2 regions of the Collimonas sp. NPDC087041 genome follow, and region 1 is predicted to be linked to the other one. Evidence: predicted binding sites of a transcription regulator. Region 1 holds the regulator's gene; the other holds the start of a gene.
The links. Region 1 encodes sigma-54, which starts transcription at its own class of promoters, with help from an activator protein. Its sites were predicted from a motif close to TGGCANGNAANCTGCTTT; they were not measured.
Positions count from the first base shown of each region.

Region 2: a site for sigma-54 is predicted at 3,621-3,638, ahead of ACIPF8_RS12445 (acetyl-CoA acetyltransferase). Genes of this name have one in related genera too.

Region 1 is NZ_JBIUZX010000002.1:240,585-247,477, forward strand. It holds gene ACIPF8_RS04180 (SIS domain-containing protein) at 1-194, shown strand, start outside; gene ACIPF8_RS04185 (KdsC family phosphatase) at 194-796, shown strand; gene lptC (LPS export ABC transporter periplasmic protein LptC) at 793-1,386, shown strand; gene lptA (lipopolysaccharide transport periplasmic protein LptA) at 1,440-1,982, shown strand; gene lptB (LPS export ABC transporter ATP-binding protein) at 1,979-2,746, shown strand; gene ACIPF8_RS04205 (RNA polymerase factor sigma-54) at 2,926-4,407, shown strand; gene hpf (ribosome hibernation-promoting factor, HPF/YfiA family) at 4,563-4,913, shown strand; gene ACIPF8_RS04215 (DUF4197 domain-containing protein) at 5,083-5,772, opposite strand; gene ACIPF8_RS04220 (deoxyguanosinetriphosphate triphosphohydrolase) at 5,857-6,893, opposite strand, start outside.
Region 2 is NZ_JBIUZX010000006.1:3,564-10,456, forward strand. It holds gene ACIPF8_RS12430 (PPC domain-containing DNA-binding protein) at 1-156, opposite strand, end outside; gene ACIPF8_RS12435 (PPC domain-containing DNA-binding protein) at 149-697, opposite strand; gene ACIPF8_RS12440 (acyl-CoA synthetase) at 694-2,316, opposite strand; gene ACIPF8_RS12445 (acetyl-CoA acetyltransferase) at 2,356-3,525, opposite strand; gene ACIPF8_RS12450 (TRAP transporter substrate-binding protein) at 3,980-5,005, shown strand; gene ACIPF8_RS12455 (TRAP transporter large permease subunit) at 5,017-6,891, shown strand.

The DNA of each region.
Region 1 (6,893 bases):
AGGATTTCACCAAATTGACGATCGCCGATGTGATGCATGCCAATCCGCGCACGATCAGCGCCGATCAACTGGCGGTCGACGCGGTGCACATGATGGAGCAATTCCGCATCAATCAGCTGCTGGTGACGGACACCGACGGCACGCTGGTCGGCGCATTGCATATCCACGACCTGACCCGCGCCAAGGTTATCTGATGGCAGCCGGCATTCCGTACAACAACGTGTCAGTTAATCCGGCCCTGCCCGAGGCGGAACTGATGGCACGCGCCGCGCGCGTGCGCCTGATGATTTTCGACGTCGACGGCATCCTGACCGACGGCGGCTTGCTGTACGGCGCCGACGGCGAGCAACTGAAGCGTTTCAACGTGCTGGACGGCCACGGCATCAAGCAGTTGCAGCAAAGCGGTGTCGCCACCGCAATCATCAGCGCGCGCAAATCGGCAATCGTCAGCCGCCGCGCTGCCGATCTTGGCATCGCCCATGTCCAGCAAGGCGTGCATGACAAACACTCGGCATTCATCCAATTGCTGACGCAACTGCAGCTCGACGCCGATGCCTGCGGCTTCATCGGCGACGATGTGATCGACCTGCCGATCCTGTCGCAGGTCGGCTTTGCAGTGAGCGTGCCCAACGGCCATCGCGAAGTCAGGGCGCGCGTCCACTACGTCACTCAAACCGCCGGTGGCCAAGGCGCAGCGCGTGAAGTGTGCGATCTCATCATGCAGGCGCAAGACACCTATGAAGCGGCGCTGGCGGCTTATCTGCGCCCCACTCCACAAGGCTCGGCCCCGGCATGAAAAATCTCCGCTCCACTTACCGCTTCCGCTTCATGCTGCTGCTGGTTCTGTTCGTGATACTGGCGCTGGGCAGTTTCTGGCTGGTGCAGGTGATGCACAGGGATACCGATGAACTGCTGCCCAAGCCAACGCGCGTGGAGCCGGATTATTACGTGGAGACGTTCAACTACGTGCAGATGTCTCCCACCGGGCAGCCGCGCTACAACATCTCCGGCGACCTGCTGACGCACAATCCGGTCGACGATTCATTCGACATCCAGAAACCAATCGTGCACAGCCTGGATAAGGAAAAGCCGCCGATGAACCTGCGCGCCGACCGCGGCAAGGTTGAAGACGACAACAGCAAGGTTCACCTGTATGGCGATGTCAACGCCGATCGCCCGAAGACGGCGATGGCCGACAATTTCCACTTGAAATCGGAATACCTGTTGTTGCTGCCGGACGACGATGTCATGCAAACCGATCTGCCGGCAGAAATCACGCTGGGGCAATCGAAACTGAACGGCACCGGCATGTATTTTAATAATTCCACGCGCGTGCTGAAAATGTTCAGCAAGGTGCACGGCGTCTTTCCGCCAAAGCCGCATTAAGCGCAAGCCACACAATTTATGTATGCGGTTCCATCCTTTACCCAGGATTTTTCATGAAACGACTATTTTTGCTTTCTCTGTTGCTGCTTAGCGCCGTGGGCATTGCCCATGCGGAAAAAGCCGACTCCGACAAACCGACGCTGATCGACTCCGACCAGCTCACGTATGACGATGTCAAGCAGGTCAACGTCGCCACCGGCAACGTGGTGCTGACGCGCGGCACGCTGCTGATGAAGGCTGACCGCGTCGTGGTGACCACCGATCCGGCCGGCTACCAGTACGCCGTCTTGTACGCTGATCCAGGCAAGCTCGCCACGTTCAAGCAAAAACGCGACGGTGGCCCGGACCTGTGGATCGACGGCCATGCCGAACGCATCGAATACGATGGCAAGACTGAAGTCACCAAGCTGTTTTCGAAAGCGCAGATGCGCCGCCTGCAGGGCGACAAGCCGACCGATGAAGTCAACGGCGAATTCATCTCCTACGACAGCCGCACCGAATTCTATTCGGTCAACAATACCGTCAATGGCAATAGCCAACCGGGCGCCGGCCGCATCCGCGCGGTGATCCAGCCACGTCCGAAGGTTGCCCAATGAGCGCCACGCCCGGGACACCTGGGACCCCTAGCAACCTGATCGTTAAAGGTCTGCAGAAGAGCTACGGTGCGCGTCAGGTCGTGCATGACGTTTCACTCAACGTCCAGTGCGGCGAAGTGGTCGGTTTGCTGGGGCCGAACGGCGCCGGCAAAACCACGTCGTTCTACATGATCGTCGGCCTGGTGCCATCGGATGGCGGCGAGATCGATCTCGACGGCGTCGACATTTCGCGCCTGCCGATCCATCGCCGCGCCGTGCTTGGTTTGTCCTACCTGCCGCAGGAAGCATCGGTGTTCCGCAAGCTGACGGTGGAAGACAATATCCGCGCTGTGCTGGAGCTGCAGCAGCCTAACGGCAAGCCGCTCACCAAGGCAGAAATCGACGAACAGTTGCAGAAGCTGTTGCATGAATTGCAGATTGAAAAACTGCGCGAGAGCCAGGCGCTATCGCTCTCCGGCGGTGAACGCCGGCGTGTTGAGATCGCCCGGGCGCTGGCGACCAATCCCCGCTTCGTGCTGCTGGATGAACCATTCGCCGGGATCGATCCGATCGCCGTCATCGAAATCCAGCGCATCGTACGCTTCCTGAAAGAGCGCGGCATCGGCGTACTGATCACCGACCACAATGTGCGTGAAACGCTGGGCATTTGCGACCGCGCCTATATCATCAACCAGGGCAGCGTATTGGCCAGCGGCAGTCCGGACGACATCATTGCCGACGAATCGGTACGACGCGTATATCTGGGCGAGCATTTCCGCATGTAGACACGCCGGTTGCAGCGTAATCGTGCCGCGCTAAGGCATAGCTTGAATTCTGCTTGTTATTTTCTGAATAAATTATCCGTTGTCCAATGCGCCGTGGACAGATTGACGTGCTGTGCTGTTGCAGCCGTCAAGTTCAGTCCCGCAGTTAAGAATAGAAGTGAATTGTCCGCACGAGAGCCATGAAACAATCACTCCAGCTACGCACCTCGCAGCATCTTGCGCTGACGCCTCAATTGCAGCAGTCGATCCGGCTATTGCAATTGTCCACGCTCGAACTGCATCAGGAGCTGGAACAAATACTCTCCGACAATCCACTGCTGGAACGGGTCGACGACCCGCTCGACAACTCCGTGCGTCTACTCGCCGACGGCGCCATCAGCGGCTCGACCTCGACCATGGATGCGCCGGTCGGCGACAGTGAAGTGAGCAGCTCACCGACTGAAGTCGAAGCCAGTTTCGATACCCCTGCGGCCAGCGACAACGCGCCCGAAAGCAGCGAGGGCGAATGGAGTTTCGACGATGTCGCCCGTAACGCCAAAACCCCGGACGATGAAGACGCAAGGCCACAGCTAGAAGCGCACGAATCGACTTTGCGCGAGCACCTGCAACAGCAGATGCGTGAAACCGTCCACGATCTGCGCGATCGGGCGCTGGTCGAACTGGTGATCGATGCGCTGGACGACAACGGCTACCTGGAAGAGTCGCTGGAGGAAATCCATGAGCGCCTGCCGGCCGAGCTGGAGATTGACGTCGAGGAACTATCGACGGCGCTGAGCATGGTGCAAAGCTTCGATCCGGCCGGCGTCGGCGCACGCAATGCGTCCGAATGCCTGACCTTGCAAATCAATCGCTTTGTCAAAGTGCCATTTGTCACGCGTCGCCTGGCATTGGCGATTGTGCAAGATCACCTGATGCTTTTTGCGCAACGCGATTTCAATAAGATTAAGAAAGCGCTTGAATGTGATGACGAGGACCTGCGCGAAGCGCAGACCGTCATCAAGCAATGCAATCCTCACCCCGGCGCGCCGTTCGCCGCCAACACCTCCGACTACGTAGTGCCGGACGTCATCGTCAGGCGCTCAAAGCAAGGCTGGCAGGTCATGTTGAACAATGACGTCATGCCTAGACTGCGCGTAAATGCTCTATATGCCAACATTTTGCGGCAAAGCAAAGGGGAAGGCGCACTGACTTCTCAGCTGCAGGAAGCCAAGTGGCTGATCAAGAATATGCGGCAGCGTTTCGACACTATCCTGCGAGTGGCGCAGGCAATTGTCGAGCGCCAGCGGAACTTCTTTTCACACGGCGCGGTCGCAATGAGGCCGCTTGTGTTGCGTGAAATAGCTGATACACTGGGTCTACACGAGAGCACTATTTCTCGTGTAACCACTCAGAAATACATGCTCACTCCCCACGGGATGTTTGAACTGAAGTATTTCTTCGGCAGCCATGTTGCTACTGAGGCAGGTGGAGAGGCTTCCTCAACAGCGATACGGGCACTCATTAAACAACTGATAGGAGCAGAAGATTCAAAAAATCCTTTCTCTGACAGCAAGATTGCCGACATGCTTGCGGAACAAGGTATGGTGGTCGCCCGCCGCACCGTCGCAAAATATCGCGAAGCACTAAAGATTCCGTCTGTTAATTTACGCAAGGCCTTGTAGTTTTTTGTGGTTTGATTGTAGAGCTTACCCTTGCTGTGTTCAGACAAAGCGGGTTTTACCGATTCTTGCCAGAGCAGTCCGCTCTTGATTGCTCGCCTAAAGATTCAACGCAACCTGTTCAGAACCGCCAGCAATATTCTTCATAGGAGCGCTGTATGAACTTCACCATCAGTGGGCATCACCTCGAATTAACCCCTGCCATTCGCGAATACGTACAAAGCAAGCTGGAACGTATCAAACGTCACTTCGACCAGGTCATCGATATCAGCGTGATTCTGACCGTCGACAAAATCACTGAAAAAGAAAAGCGCCAAAAAGCGGAAATCAATCTGCGCGTAAAAGGAAAGGACCTGCATGCTGAAAGCATCGCTCACGACCTGTATGCCGCCATTGATGCACTGATCGACAAGCTCGATCGCCAGGTGATCAAATACAAGGACAAGATGCAGGATCATCAGCATGATTCCATCAAGCATGTCCCGGAAGACCTACCCGCCGCGACCTGAACCGGCCGTCAATCGAACTCCGGCGTACGAGCTCAGTAGCTCGCGCCAATGAATGAACAAGGGCGCAGTCAATGCGCCCTTAGTTATTTTTACGGGCGACACTGCAGCCCGAATTACTTGCCTGCCGATGATCGCGCCGCCGTGCGGCACGGCCCCGCAAAAGCAGCGATTATTTCAACGCACCGAATACCTTGCCGATGATCGCGCTGCCGGCGCCGACCGGATCCTGGCGAATCGCTTTCTCTTCTTCACCGATGATGGTGTACAAGCCATCCAGCGCGCGCTGGGTCACATAACCTTCCACCGTGCTTTGCTGGGCCGGCACCATGCCGGTCTTGCCGACTTGTCCCATGATCGCGTTATATTGCGCCGACAGGCCGTTACGATCGGTCACGCCTTTGACGATAGGCAGGAATTTCTGGCCCAATTCGGCCGAGGTTTTCTGCTTGAAAAAATCGGTCACGGAAGTATCGCCGCCTGTCAGGATGTTTTTTGCATCCGTCACCGACATCGATTTGACCGCATTCATCAACAGCGGCTTGGCCAGCGGCACAGCCGATTCTGCAGCGTGATTCATCGACACCACCAGATCATCCAGCTGCTGGCCCTTGCCAGTCATTTTCAGTATTGGCTGCGCCTTCTCAAGTATACCCGGCAAGCCGATTTTCACTTTGTCGTTATTCAGGAAGCCGTTTGTCACGCCCAGCTTGGAGACGGCAACGTCCGCTCCTTTTTGCAACGCGGCTTTCAGGCCGCTGCTGGCGTCCTGGTTGCTCAGGTCGCTCAACGATAGAGCCAGCGCGGCAGTTGCCGACAAGGCCAGAGTCAATGTCACTGCTGTTTGGTATACGCGACGCATAATTGATCCTTGATAAAGTTAAGTAGATAACAACCAAGTCTAACCCAAGCTGCTGCGATGATGCGTTTGGCTTCAGTGCAACCTTTACAGATGCCCTTCGTCCACCAGAAACAGGCGCCTATGTTCACGTATCGCATAGCGATCGGTCATGCCGGCGATGTAGTCGGCAACCTGGCGCGCCTGTTGCTGCGGACTGTGCTGGCCATCGGCCGGCAATTGATAGTCCGGCGGCAGTAATGCGGGTTCATCGGTAAAACATTCATACAATTCCACCACGATGCGGCGCGCCTTGCTGGTCATCCGATTGACCAGATAGTGCCGATACAGGTTTTCGCGCAAGAAGCGCTTGAGAACGGCAGCCTGCTGCGCCATGCCGTCGGAAAATGCGATCAGCGGCGGCGCATTGCGCACATCGTCCAGCGTCTGCACCTTCGCGTCCTGGATTCGCTCCTGCGATGTCTGGATCAGGTCGGTGATCAACGCATTGATCATGCGCCGCACCGTTTCATTGATCGCACGCCGCCCCGTCAATCCAGGAAAAATCCGCTCTACTTCGCGGCTGTGCAACGCGTAGAAATCGATCTGGTTCATCTGCTCCAGTGTCAATAAACCCGAGCGCAAGCCGTCGTCGACATCATGATTGTTGTAAGCGATCTCATCGGCCAGGTTGGCCACTTGCGCTTCCAGCGCCGGCTGCTTGCGGTCGATGAAACGCTGACCTATATCGCCGAGCTTGCGGGCATTCGCCAGCGAGCAATGCTTGAGGATGCCCTCGCGGGTTTCAAACATCAGATTCAAGCCGTCAAACGCGCCGTAGCGCTGTTCCAGCTGATCCACCACGCGCAGGCTTTGCAGGTTGTGCTCGAAGCCGCCATGCGGCTCCATGCAGGCATTCAGCGCATCCTGGCCGGCATGGCCAAACGGCGTGTGACCGAGATCGTGGGCCAGCGAAATCGCTTCCACCAGGTCTTCATTCAGTTGCAGGTTACGCGCAATCGAGCGCGCAATCTGGGCTACTTCAATACTGTGGGTCAGGCGCGTGCGGAACAGGTCGCCTTCATGATTGACGAACACCTGGGTCTTGTACTCCAACCGGCGGAAAGCGGTGGAATGGACGATGC
Region 2 (6,893 bases), on a different contig from region 1:
CACCAGGCTACCCAACGCACCGCGCACAAAGGCATGGCGGAAGCCCTCGGCCAGGCAAAGCTTTTCGACACCCAGCACCAAATCCTCGTTAGGTGCGATACGGGCATAGGCAACCCGCCCCATTGCGCCGTTTTCTACTACGGTTGCGTCATTCATCAATGCTCTCCTCATGCGGTTGCAGTAGCGGTATATTGGTTTCCGGATCGAAGGTGACGCGCAGCTCGAAGCCGTCGAGCGATGTCACCAATACCGGAATCGGCCTGTTGCCGACGATGCAGGTGTGGGTGATGATATGGCCGCCCTTGACCGAACCGTCTTCGGCGCGGATCGCTGCGTGGCAATGCACAATCGGTTCGCCATGCTGGTTCTTGCCGATCGTGGCATTACCGAAAATCATGTAGACCCGGCCGGCATGGATCGGCTGCGAGTAAGCGATGACCGCCTGTTGCGTCGAATCGGGCCGCGCCACACAGTATTCGAGACTGTCGAAATAGCCGCCCAATATCGTGGTGGAAGCATTCTTGATGCCGATCGCCGCCAGCGGCTTGACGATGGCGTCGAACAGGCTCAAACCGGGTGTCAGCGCCAGGCGGATATGCCTGCCGCCTGCCGCATGCCGGCTTTGGATACGAATCGGATTGAACGGGCCGGGATGGATCAGCATGCGCGGCCGGTGGATCTGTGCGGAAGGTTTCATAGATGACAATCCCCCTGCGCTTCCAGCAATGACTTGATCTGTTTCTTGACGATCTTGCCGTAACCCGATTTCGGCATCGATTGCCAGAACACGAAGCGCCGCGGCCATTTGTATTTGGCAATGCGGCTCTCCAGGTGTTGCTGCAACTGCGCAGCATCGATTGCCACCCCGCTGTTGGCGACAATCACGGCAATGCCGCTTTCGCCCCACTTGGGATCCGGCAGACCCAGCACTGCCACCTCGGATACCGCCGGATGGGTCAACAACGCCTCTTCGATTTCACGCGGGTAGACATTGGAACCGCCGGAGATGTACATGTCGGACGAGCGTCCTGTGATGTACACGAAGCCGGCGCTGTCGAGATGACCGAGATCGCCGGTATGGAACCAGTCATCCTTGAAAGCTTTGGCGTTGGCTTGCGGATTATTGTGATAACCAAGAAACACCGCCGGCCCGCGTACACAGATTTCGCCGGTTTCGCCCGGCGCCAGTTTGCTGCCGGCGGCGTCCAGGATCGCAATCTCCATCCCGGTACGCGGCATGCCGCAACTGCCGATGCGCGCCAGCGGATCGCTGTCGTCGTCGGTATGCATATCGGCCGGCAGGAAGGTAATGTTGCCGGTGACTTCTCCCAGCCCGTAATACTGCACCAGCACCTTGCCCAGTTTTTGCAGCGCATGACGTTGATCGGCGCGATACATCGGCGCACCGGCGTAGATCACATGCCGCAACGAACTATGATCATAACGATCGACCGCAGTATCTTCGGTCAGCATCTTGACGATGGTCGGCACCGTGAACATGTTGTCGATACGATGCTTTTCGACCAGTTGCCAAACCTCTTCCGGCTGCAGCTTGTCCGTGGCCGGCAATACGCTGGCCGCACCGCGCGCGGTATTGACGATGGCATGGATGCCGGCGCCATGCGACAGCGGCGCCACCACCAGCGAGCGCGAACGATGCGACAAGCCCGGCAGCAAATCCGCCAGGTGATTGGTGACGACAAACGCCATCTGGCCATGCGTCAGCATGCCTGCTTTAGGCTGGCCGGTGGTGCCGGAGGTATAGAAAAACCAGAGCGGATCGTTGTATTCCACTCCCACTTCATCAAACGACAGAACGTTATCACCATGTCCGGCCAGGACTTCGTAATCGAGTTCGCCGGCGCGTGGATCGTGCAGCGCAATTACATGCGTCAGCGCCGGCGACACCGCCTTGACTGCATCGACGTAATCTGCAAATCCCTGGTCATACAGCATCACGCTGGCGGCGCTGGATTGCCCCAGATACGCCGCTTCCTGCGGCGTGATGCGCACATTGGTCGGCACCCACACCATGCCCAGCTTGAACGCCACCCAGGCGCTTTCGAAAATCTGCTGGTTGTTGCGGGAATGCACCAGCAACCTTTCGCCCTTCGCCACCCCAAGTTGTTGCAACGCTTGTGCGACGCGATCGACACGATCATTGATTTGCTTCCAGGTAGCGATGTTGTCGCCGATGATCAGACCGGGTTGGTCCGGGAAACGCCGGGCGACGTCGGATAGTAGCCGCCCCAGGTTCATGACTTTGTTTAACATTGTCTCGCTCTTATTATTGCCACGGTTATCAACGATGCTCATTTCACTGCGATCGGTCGATCGCAGAATCACCTCCCCTTATCAGACCACCCTTTCCAGGATGCTGACGTAGTTGGCGACTGCAGCGCCGCCCATATTGAAGACGCCGACATGGCGCGCACCCGGAATCTGCATGTCGCCGGCATCATCGCAAGCCTGCATCGCCGCCATCACGTGCATCGACACGCCGGTGGCGCCGATTGGATGCCCTTTCGATTTCAAGCCGCCAGACGGATTGATCGGCAAGCGGCCTTCGCGGCTGGTGACGCCGTCGAGAATCGCGTGTGCGCCCTGGCCCGGCTCGGCCAGCCCCATCGCCTCGTATTCCAGCAGCTCGGCGATTGTGAAGCAATCATGGGTTTCCACCAGCGACAAATCGTGTAGCCCCAATTTCGCCTGCGCCAGTGCTTTTTTCCAGGCCAGGCTGCCGGCCTCGAAGCGGGTTGGATCACGCCGGCTGAGCGGCAAGAAATCGTTGACCTGCACTGCTGCCCGGAACTGCACCGCGCGCGCCATGCCAGGCGTCGCATCGGCAGCGCTGAGGATGATGGCCGCGGCGCCATCGGAAATCAGTGAACAGTCAGTGCGCTTGAGCGGACCGGCAACGAACGGGTTCTTTTCCGACACGTTGCGGCAAAAGTCGTAACCCAGGTCCTTGCGCATGTGCGCATACGGATTGCGCATGCCGTTCTTGTGGTTTTTTGCAGCGATTGCCGCCAACGCATCGGACTGATCGCCGTAGCGTGTGAAATAGGCTTGCGCGATTTCGCCGAAAACGCCGGCAAAGCCGCCGGGTATTCCGGCCTCTTCCCTGGCGTACGAACATTTCAGCAATACATCGCCAACCGCTGCAGTAGCCAGCTCGGTCATCTTTTCAAAACCGATCACCAGCGCATGCCGCGATTGTCCCGACAAGACAGCCTGCAATCCGGAATGGATCGCCGCCGATCCGGTGGCGCAAGCATTCTCGACCCGCACCGCCGGTGTGAAGCGCAGTTCGGGAATGCCGTTGAACACCAGTGATGATGGAAAGTCCTGGTACAGGAAGCCGCCGTTGAAGGTGCCGATGTAGATCGAGCCGATATCGGCCGGGCTCAAACCGGCATGGGCGATTGCGGCTTTGGCGACGTCGGCGATCAGCACTTCCGGATCGATGCCATCCAGTTTGCCGAAGCGGGAATGGTTCCAGCCGGTGATGCAGGGAGCAGTCATGTGGAGTCCTAGTAGTAAGTGATTCGGTAAGTGATTCGGTAAGTGATTCGATGAGCGATTTGTTGAGTGATGCGCTGAGCAGTTCGGAAGCCATCAATGCAAAAACGGTGCCACTGAATCTGCGAGCTGCACACCATGCGCCTGCAGCCTATGAGAGACGGCAATTTCAATGCTGGAAGTAATCAAGCGCCAACCGAAAATTTGCTGCACTGCGGGAGCGACAGTTGTTTATTTGCTGCGACACCTGTCGCAGAAATTAAACACATGACATGATCTGCTGGACATCACATTTTTTCAGTGAAATGCTTGAACTGCGTTGCCGCGAGGGGCTTGGCGCCGCTATCGGAAAGCCGATCCGCTGCATGGCATCCTAATTGCTCTATCAGGTTCAAAGCAGTGTCACCGCCAAGTGTCCGATGTCATTTTTTAAAACTACAATCGAGGAGACAAACACATGGGTAATATTTCACGCCGTCATTTCCTGAAGACCGTTTCTGCCGCATCCGCAGTCGCTGCAAGCGGCCTGTACGCTACGCAAGCCCATGCCGCTGCCGAATTCACGTTGAAATTCGCCAACAACCTGCCGGTCACGCATCCGATGAACATCCGCGCCAAGGAAATGGCGACCAAGATCGGCGCCGAATCGAAAGGCCGGATCGACATGCAGATCTATCCGAACAGCCAGCTCGGAACGGATACCGACATGCTGTCGCAAATCCGCGCCGGCGCCATCGATTACTTCATGTTGTCGCCGTTGATCCTGGGCACCTTGGTATCGGATGCGCAAATCAGCGGCATCGGTTTCGCCTTCAAGGATTACAGCCAGGTATGGGCCGCCATGGACGGCGATCTCGGCGCCTACGTGCGCAAGCAGATTGCCGCTAAATCCACCATGTTCGCCTTCGAAAAAATCTGGGACAACGGCTATCGCCAGATCACCAACAGCAGCCGCCCGATCAACAAGCCTGAAGATCTCAAAGGCATGAAACTGCGGGTGCCGCCAAGCCCGCTATGGACCTCGATGTTCCGTGCTTTCGATGCCGCACCGACCAGCATCAACTTCGCCGAAGTGTACTCAGCACTGCAAACCAGGATCGTTGAAGGCCAGGAAAATCCGCTGGCGATCATTTCCACCGCCAAGTTGTATGAAGTGCAGAAATACTGCTCGGTGACCAACCACATGTGGGATGGCTTCTGGTGCCTCGGCAATAAGAAATCGTTTGAGAAATTGCCCAAGGACCTGCAAGACATCGTCACCCGCAACGTCAACGCCGCCGGCATGTTGCAGCGGGTCGACACCAAGGCGCTGAACGATTCGCTGGTGGCTGACATGAAGACCAAGGGCCTGCAGTTCAACGACACCAGTAACGAAGCCTTTCGCACCAAACTGCGCAGCGCCGGCTTCTACGCTGACTGGCACAAGAAATTCGGTGAAGAAGCCTGGGCCGTGCTGGAGAAATACACAGGGAAACTGGTGTAATGGAAGCGGCCATGACCTATACCCCTCCGGTACAGGGCAATTTACCGGCGCGCTTGCTGGCGGCACTCAACCGTGGCGTCATGCATGTCGTCGCTGCAGTCGCCGCCGCACTGGTGGTGATAGAAACGCTGGTGCTGCTGATCGGCGTGATCTACCGCTATGCCTTGCACGATCCGCTGATCTGGTCGGATGAGCTGGCTTCGACGCTGTTCATCTGGCTATCGATGCTGGGCGCAGTGCTGGCGCTGGATCGCGGCGAGCACATGCGCCTGACCGCCATCGTCAACCGCCTGTCCGACAAATGGCGTATCTGGTTCGAGACCGTGGCCGCACTGATCGTCTGCATCTTCGTGTTGATGATCATCCATCCCGCCGTCGACCATGCGACCGAACAGATGGCCATCACCACTCCCGCGCTGGAAATTCCGGACGGGTTGCGCGCCGCGGCGTTGCCGGTCGGCGCAGTCCTGATGCTGCTGGCGGCGCTGGCGCGCATGGCCAGCCACGCCACGCTCAAGCAAGTGGCGTCCGCAGTAGCTGTGGTCGGCCTGGTTGCTCTCGCTCTATGGCTGGGTCGCCCGGCCCTGCTGGCGATGGACAATTACAATCTGATCGTGTTCTTCGTGCTGCTGATCGGCGTATGCGTGGCGGGCGGCATCCCGATTGCGTTTGCCTTCGGCACCGCGACCATGGCCTACTTGGCGCTGGTCACCGGGGCGCCGATGATGATCGTTGTGAGTCGCATGGATGAAGGCATGTCCAGCCTGATCCTGTTGTCGGTGCCGTTGTTCGTGCTGCTCGGCTCGTTGTTGGAAATCAGCGGCCTGGCGCGTACCCTGATCGACTTCATGGCGTCGCTGCTCGGCCATGTGCGCGGCGGCTTGCAGTACGTGCTGCTGGGCGCGATGTTCCTGGTCTCCGGCATTTCCGGCTCGAAAGCGGCAGATATGGCGGCGATTGCACCGGCGTTATTTCCGGAAATGAAAAAGCGCGGTTCCAAACCGGAAGAACTGGTGGCGCTACTGTCCTCGTCCGGCGCGATGACCGAAACCATCCCGCCCAGCCTGGTGTTGATCACGATCGGTGCGGTATGCGGCGTCTCGATCACGGCGCTGTTCGTCGGCGGCTTGATGCCGGCGGTGATCGCCACCATCGCCATCGGCATCGTCTGCTGGTTCCGCGCCCGCCGCGAGCCGATGCCGGACGTCAAACGCGCTCCCTTGTCGCTGATGCTCAAGACCATGATCGCGGCGCTGCCGGCGCTGGCCTTGCCAATGCTGATCCGGGTTGCCGTTATCGAGGGGGTTGCCACCGCAACCGAAGTTGCCACCATCGGCGTCGCCTACACCGTTGTGGTTGGCCTGATCATGCACATGTTCATGCGTCACCTGGATTTCAAGCGGCTGTATCCGATGCTGGTCGAAGCAGCCGCCCTGTCTGGCGCGATCCTGTTGATCATCGGCATGGCGACCTCGATGGCCTGGGCGCTGACGCAATCCGGTTTCTCGGCCAAGCTGGTGGCGCTGATGCAAGGCGTGCCAGGCGGCGGCATGGGCTTCCTGCTGATTTCGATCGTGATCTTCATCGTACTGGGCAGCATCCTGGAAGGCATCCCGGCGATTGTGCTGTTTGGCCCGCTACTGTTCCCGGTGGCGCGCTCGCTCGGCATCCACGACGTTCACTATGCGATGGTGGTGATCCTGGCGATGGGCATCGGCCTGTTTGCACCGCCGTTCGGGGTCGGCTTCTATGCCGCCTGCGCGATCGGCAAGGTATCGCCCGACAAAGTGTTCAATCGGGTCTGGGGTTACCTGGCGGCGCTGGTTATTGCGTTGCTGCTGGTGGCCGCCGTGCCCTGGATTTCAATCGGTTTCCTTCCTAAATAATC